Kaistia algarum: one gene and its partner. The protein of the gene in region 2 binds, or shares a complex with, the protein of the main gene of each other region. Links are inferred from orthologs where the notes say so. Each region holds a gene or a part of one and is shown on either strand. Other genes may lie near its edges.

Region 1 (2,931 bases), on a different replicon or contig from region 2:
CGACCTCAAACATGATCCGACCCGGCTTGACGCGGGACGCCCAGTATTCCGGAGCGCCCTTTCCCTTGCCCATGCGGACTTCGGTCGGCTTCGCCGTCACCGGAACGTCCGGGAACACGCGGATCCATACGCGACCGGCGCGCTTCATGGCGCGGGTGATCGCGCGGCGAGCCGCCTCGATCTGCCGCGCGGTGATGCGCTCCGGCTCGAGGGCCTTGAGGCCGAATCCGCCGAAGTTCAGGTCCGTGCCACCCTTGGACAAGCCATGGATGCGGCCCTTGAACTGCTTACGGAACTTGGTGCGCTTCGGTTGCAGCATTTTCGTTCTCTCTAGACTTCAGCCGGTCCGACCTTACGCCGCGTTGTCGCGACGACGGCCGCCGGAGCCGGAGCCCTGTTCATTGCCTTCGGTCTGACGCCGCTCGGACGCCATCGGATCATGCTCAAGGATTTCACCCTTGAAGATCCAAACCTTGATTCCACACGTGCCGTACGCCGTATGCGCCGTCGCCGTCCCGTAATCAATATCGGCGCGCAACGTATGCAGCGGAACCCGGCCCTCGCGGTACCATTCCAGACGCGCAATCTCGGCGCCGCCGAGACGGCCCGACGCGTTGATACGGATGCCTTCGGCACCAAGGCGCATCGCCGACTGGACCGAACGCTTCATCGCACGGCGGAACGCCACGCGGCGCTCGAGCTGCTGGGCGATCGAAGCCGCGACCAGGGTCGCATCGATCTCAGGCTTGCGCACTTCGACGATATTGATGTGCACTTCGCTGTCGGTCAGCTTGCTGACGGTCTTGCGCAGCTTGTCGATATCGGCGCCCTTCTTGCCGATCACGATGCCCGGACGGGCAGAGTGAATCGTCACGCGGCACTTCTTGTGCGGACGCTCGATCACGATCTTCGAGACCGCAGCCTGCTTCAGGTCCTTCATCAGGACTTCGCGGATCTTCTGGTCCTCGTGAAGCAGCTTGCCATATTCGCCCTTGTTGGCGAACCAGCGGCTGTCCCAGGTCCGGTTGATGCCGAGCCGCAGGCCGATCGGATTGACTTTCTGGCCCATCAGGCGGCCTCCTCAGCTTCACGCACGACGATCGTCAGATGCGAAAACGGCTTCTCGATCCGGCCGACACGGCCACGGGCGCGGGGCGACCAGCGCTTCATGACCATCGCCTTGCCGACGAAGGCTTCCGAAACGACGAGCGCGTCGACGTCGAGATCATGGTTGTTCTCGGCGTTGGCGATCGCCGATTCCAACGTCTTCTTCACGTCGCGAGCAATGCGCTTCTCCGAGAAGGTCAGGTCCGCCAGAGCGGCGCTGGCCTTCTTGCCCCGGATCAGCTGGGCGACGAGATTGAGCTTGCGCGGAGAGACACGGATCATGCGCGTGATCGCGCGCGCCTCGGTGTCCTTCAGCGCGCGTTCGCGCTTCGGCTTGCCCATCTTACTTCCTCTTCGCCTTCTTGTCGGCCGTATGACCGTAATAGGTCCGCGTCGGCGAGAACTCGCCGAACTTATGGCCGACCATGTCCTCGTTGACGATAACCGGGATGTGCTTCTGGCCGTTATAGACGCCGAAGGTCAGGCCCACGAACTGGGGCAGAACCGTCGAACGCCGGCTCCAGATCTTGATCACCTCACCGCGGCCCGAAGAGCGGCTCTTCTCGGCCTTGCGGAGGAGATAACCGTCGACAAACGGGCCTTTCCAGATGGAACGCGACATGGAAAGCCTCTCTTACTTGCTCTTGCGCAGATGACGGCTGCGCGCGATGAACTTGTCGGTCGACTTGTTGTTACGGGTCTTCTTGCCCTTGGTCGGCTTGCCCCATGGCGTGACCGGATGACGGCCGCCCGAGGTGCGGCCTTCGCCGCCGCCATGCGGATGGTCGACCGGGTTCATCGCGACGCCGCGAACACTCGGGCGCTTGCCGAGCCAGCGGTTGCGGCCAGCCTTGCCGATCGAGATATTCGCGTGGTCTGGGTTCGAAACCGCACCAACGGTCGCGACACAGGCCTGGCTGACGAGACGCTGCTCGCCCGAATTCAGACGCAGGATCGCCATGCCGCCATCGCGGCCGACATACTGCGCATAGGCACCGGCCGAACGGGCGATCTGACCACCCTTGCCGGGCTTCATCTCGACATTGTGGACGATGGTGCCGACCGGCATCGCGCCGAGCGGCATGCAATTGCCGGGCTTGACGTCGGCCTGGGCGCTCGAGATCACCGTGTCACCGACAGCCAAACGCTGCGGCGCCAGGATGTAGCTGAGCTCGCCATCCTCGTACTTGATCAGCGCGATGAAGGCTGTGCGATTCGGATCATACTCGATCCGATCGACCACGGCCGGAACATCCAGCTTGCGGCGCTTGAAATCGACGATGCGGTAGGCACGCTTATGTCCACCGCCGCGACCATAGGCCGTGACACGGCCGAGATTGTTGCGACCGCCGCTCTGACGCAGACCAACGGTCAGCCCCTTGACCGGCTTGCCGGCATAGAGCTCCGAACGGTCGACGAGCACAAGCTGGCGCTGTCCCGGCGTAGTCGGCTTGTAATGCTTGAGAGCCATGGCTTCAGCCTATTCTTCTTGCTCAGAGACCGGTCGAAACGTCGATCGACTGACCCTCGGCCAGCGTCACGATCGCCTTCTTGACGTCGCTCTGCTTACCGATGATGCCGCGGAACCGCTTCACCTTGCCCTTGCGAACCAGCGTGTTGACGCCCGTCACCTTGACCTTGAACAGCGCCTCGACAGCAGCCTTGATCTGCGGCTTCGTCGCGCTCTTCAGGACGTTGAAGACAACCTTGCTCTGCTCCGTCGCAATCGTCGACTTTTCGCTGAGCACCGGGCTGCGGATGATGTCGTAATGCGTCGGATTGCTCACTTGAACCGCTCCTGCAGCGCTTCGACCGCGGCCTTGG
Region 2 (2,992 bases):
TCGTCTCAAGCCGCGCCCGAAGGCGAGGCGTTGGCCGCCGCTCAGGCGCCCGCCGAGATCCCGGTGATCTTGACGACGGTCAGATGCTGACGGTGGCCGCGGCTGCGCTTCGAATTCTGGCGCCGACGCTTCTTGAACACAAGGATCTTGCGCGTGCGCATCTGGTCGACGATCTCGCCGGTGACCGTTGCGCCTGCAACCAGCGGAGCGCCGACGGTAGTGCCGTCTTCGCCGCCGACCAGCAGCACTTCATCGAAGGTCACGGTGTCGCCGGCTTCGCCGGTGAGCAGCTCGACCTTGAGCTCGTCATTGGCGGCAACGCGATACTGCTTGCCGCCCGTTTTGATGACTGCGAACATTGTTCTTTCCGTTGTTCAGCTCAGCCTCAAAGGGCCGGCTTCTTTCAGTCAGGTTTCAACATGAAAAACGGCTGAGCCGCTATGGCGAGCCGTGATCGGCCGCTCTTATACGGGTAGAGCCGTTTCTGTCAAGCCGGAGTGGCCGTTCAGCGCCGATTTCCTGCGTTTTGCGCGTAGCCGGCGAAGAGGTCCGGTCGGCGCTCGCGGGTAATGCGCTCGGCCTCGGCGCGGCGCCAGCGGGCGATCGCCGCATGGTCGCCGGAGAGCAATATCTCGGGAATGCTGCGGCCTTCCCATTCGCGGGGGCGGGTGAAATGCGGATATTCGAGCAGGCCGCCCTCGAAGCTCTCCTCATCGCCCGACGTGCTGGCGCCCATGACGCCGGGCAGTAGGCGCACGACGGCGTCCAGGAGCACCATGGCGCCCAGCTCGCCGCCGGAGAGGACGTAGTCGCCGATCGAGACCTCCTCGAGCCCGCGCGCCTCGATCACCCGCTCGTCGACGCCCTCGAAACGGCCGCAGAGAACGAGCGCGCCGGTGCCGGCGGCCAGCTGGCGCACCCGCGCCTGGTCGAGCGGACGGCCGCGCGGGCTCATCAGCAGGCGTGGGCGCCCGTCAGGTTCGGGGATGGCGGCATCAATGGCTGCGGCGACGATGTCGGCGCGCATGACCATACCCGGCCCGCCGCCAGCCGGCGTGTCGTCAACATTGCGATGGCGCGAGGTCGCCGAGGCGCGGATGTCTCGCGTTTCCAGCGACCAGATGCCCTCCGCGAGGGCCTTGCCGGAGAGCGAGGTTCCCAGCGGACCGGGAAACATGTCGGGGTACAGCGTGAGTACCGTGGCGCGCCACGGCGCGCTGGAACTCACGGTGCCTCCTCCGCCTCGCCTTCGCCGCCCTCTTCCCGCGCCTCGACCTCCGGCGGCGGGACGATGACGATCCGCTTGCCCCTTATGTCGACCACCGGTGCGACGGCACGGGTGAAGGGCAGATAGAACGAGCGGCCGCCGCCAGCCGGTTCGACCTCGATCAGGTCGCCGGCGCCGAAATTCTGCACGGCGAGGATCCGGCCGAAGGCCGTGCCGTCTTCGAGTTCGGCTTCGAGGCCGATCAGGTCGGCATGGTAGAAATCATCCTCCTCGTCGAGCGCCGGCAGGAGCGCGCGGTCGACGAAGAGCTTTTGATTGCGGAGCGTCTCGGCGCCGTTCCGGTCGCCGATACCCTTGACGCGGGCGATGATGGCCTCGCCCTGCGCACGCAGGTTGGTGATCTCGACGACGCGGCCGTCACCCATCGTCAGCGGACCGTAATCGGCAAGGCCGAGCGGATCCTCCGTATAGGCGTTGACCTTCACCTCGCCGCGAATGCCGTGCGCGGCGCCGAACTGGCCGAGGAGGATCTTCTCCGAACCTGTCATCCGAGCCTTCCTGGCGCTCCCTCTCCGTGGAGAGGGAGCGGGGGAACCTTACTCGGCAACGGCGGCCGCAGCGGCTTCGGCCTTCTTGGCCTTCTCGGCGGCGCGCTCCTGCGCCTTCTTGCCGGGGAGGGCCTGCTTCGGGTTGTTGCGCACTTCGCGCTTCAGGAGACCGGCGGCGTCCAGAAAGCGCTCGACACGGTCGGTCGCCTGCGCACCCATCGACAGCCAGTGCTTAGCGCGCTCGACGTCGAGAACGACGCGGTTGGCGTGGTCCTTGGCCAGCATCGGATCGAAGGAGCCGATACGCTCGATGAAGCGGCCGTCGCGGGGAGCGCGGGCGTCGGCGATGACGATGCGGTAGAACGGACGCTTCTTGGCGCCAGCGCGGGCGAGACGGATCTTGAGGGACATTTTCTTCTTCCTTTCGAACGAAACTGAATTGTGACTGGCGCTATGGCGCCTATTTCTTCTTTCCCGGGAATCCGGGGAAACCGCCGCCGAGGCCGGGGAGCTTCGGGCCGCCGAGACCGGGCAGACCCCTGCCCAATCCCTGCGAGAGACCCTGGGAGAGGCCGGGCGGCAATCCGCCGGCGCCGCCGCCCATCTGCTTGGCGAGCTTTTCAAGTTCGGCCGGATCGACATTGGGCATGCCGCCCATGCCGCCACCGCCGAGCGCGCCCATCATCTTGCCGAGCACGCCGCCGCCCTTCTGCTTACCCATGGCCTTCATCATGTCGGCCATCTGGCGGTGCATCTTGAGCAGGCGGTTGATTTCCTCGACCTTGGTGCCGGAGCCGGCCGCCACCCGCTTCTTGCGGCTTGCCTTGAGCAGGTCCGGATTGCGGCGCTCGGCCTTCGTCATCGACGAGATGATCGCGACCTGGCGCTTCAGCATGCCATCGTCGAGATTGGCGCCTTCCATCTGCTTCTTGATCTTGCCGACGCCGGGCATCATGCCGAGCATGCCCGACATGCCGCCGATCTTTTCCATCTGGCGGAGCTGGTCGGCGAGGTCGTCGAGGTCGAAGATGCCCTTTCGCATCTTCTCCGCGGCCTTCTTCGCCTGCTCCATGTCGATGTTCTGCGCCGCCTTCTCGACGAGCGAGACGATGTCGCCCATGCCGAGGATGCGGTTGGCGATGCGGCCGGGATGGAAATCCTCCAGCGCATCGGCCTTCTCGCCGGTGCCGAGCAGCTTGATCGGCTTGCCGGTGAC

What was found.
Region 1: the proteins of rimM (region 2) and rpsS are in contact, whole or in part, in a crystal structure (PDB 3A1P), measured with the Thermus thermophilus proteins. The link is inferred for Kaistia algarum from one-to-one orthologs. Residues at the interface, in WP_008632437.1 of Thermus thermophilus: Val4, Glu5, Ile6, Gly7, Arg8, Arg22, Gly23, Glu24, Val26, Leu84, Glu85, Glu86, Gly87, Arg88, Tyr89, Tyr90, Tyr91, Phe92, Leu94, Asp111, Ile112, Leu113, Asp114, Ala115, Gly116, Ala117, Gln118, Asp119, Val120, Ile122; in WP_011173711.1 of Thermus thermophilus: Lys28, Arg29, Leu30, Lys32, Thr48, Gln56, His57, Val58, Pro59, Val60, Tyr61, Thr63, Met66, Glu73, Phe74, Pro76, Thr77, Arg78, Arg81, His83, Gly84, Lys85, Glu86, Ala87, Lys88, Ala89, Thr90, Lys91, Lys92, Lys93.

The regions. Positions count from the first base shown.
Region 1 is NZ_JAPKNJ010000002.1:2,427-5,357, reverse strand. What follows is about bases 91-2,929. They hold rpsS (30S ribosomal protein S19), read right to left. Parts: upstream 1,730-2,929; coding sequence 1,451-1,729; downstream 91-1,450. Other genes in these bases: rplD (50S ribosomal protein L4), read right to left, coding at 2,891-2,929; OSH05_RS13300 (50S ribosomal protein L23), read right to left, coding at 2,601-2,894; rplB (50S ribosomal protein L2), read right to left, coding at 1,742-2,578; rplV (50S ribosomal protein L22), read right to left, coding at 1,069-1,449; rpsC (30S ribosomal protein S3), read right to left, coding at 353-1,069. In the rest of the region: more of rplP, read right to left, coding at 1-90; more of rplD, read right to left, coding at 2,930-2,931. UniProt on the Escherichia coli protein: In the E.coli 70S ribosome in the initiation state it has been modeled to contact the 23S rRNA of the 50S subunit forming part of bridge B1a; this bridge is broken in the model with bound EF-G.
Region 2 is NZ_JAPKNJ010000001.1:2,339,729-2,342,720, forward strand. It holds rimM (ribosome maturation factor RimM), read right to left. Parts: upstream 1,777-2,992; coding sequence 1,225-1,776; downstream 1-1,224. Other genes in the region: rplU (50S ribosomal protein L21), read right to left, coding at 42-359; trmD (tRNA (guanosine(37)-N1)-methyltransferase TrmD), read right to left, coding at 506-1,228; rpsP (30S ribosomal protein S16), read right to left, coding at 1,825-2,187; ffh (signal recognition particle protein), read right to left, coding at 2,237-2,992. UniProt on the Escherichia coli protein: One of at least 4 proteins (Era, RbfA, RimM and RsgA/YjeQ) that assist in the late assembly stage of the 30S ribosomal subunit.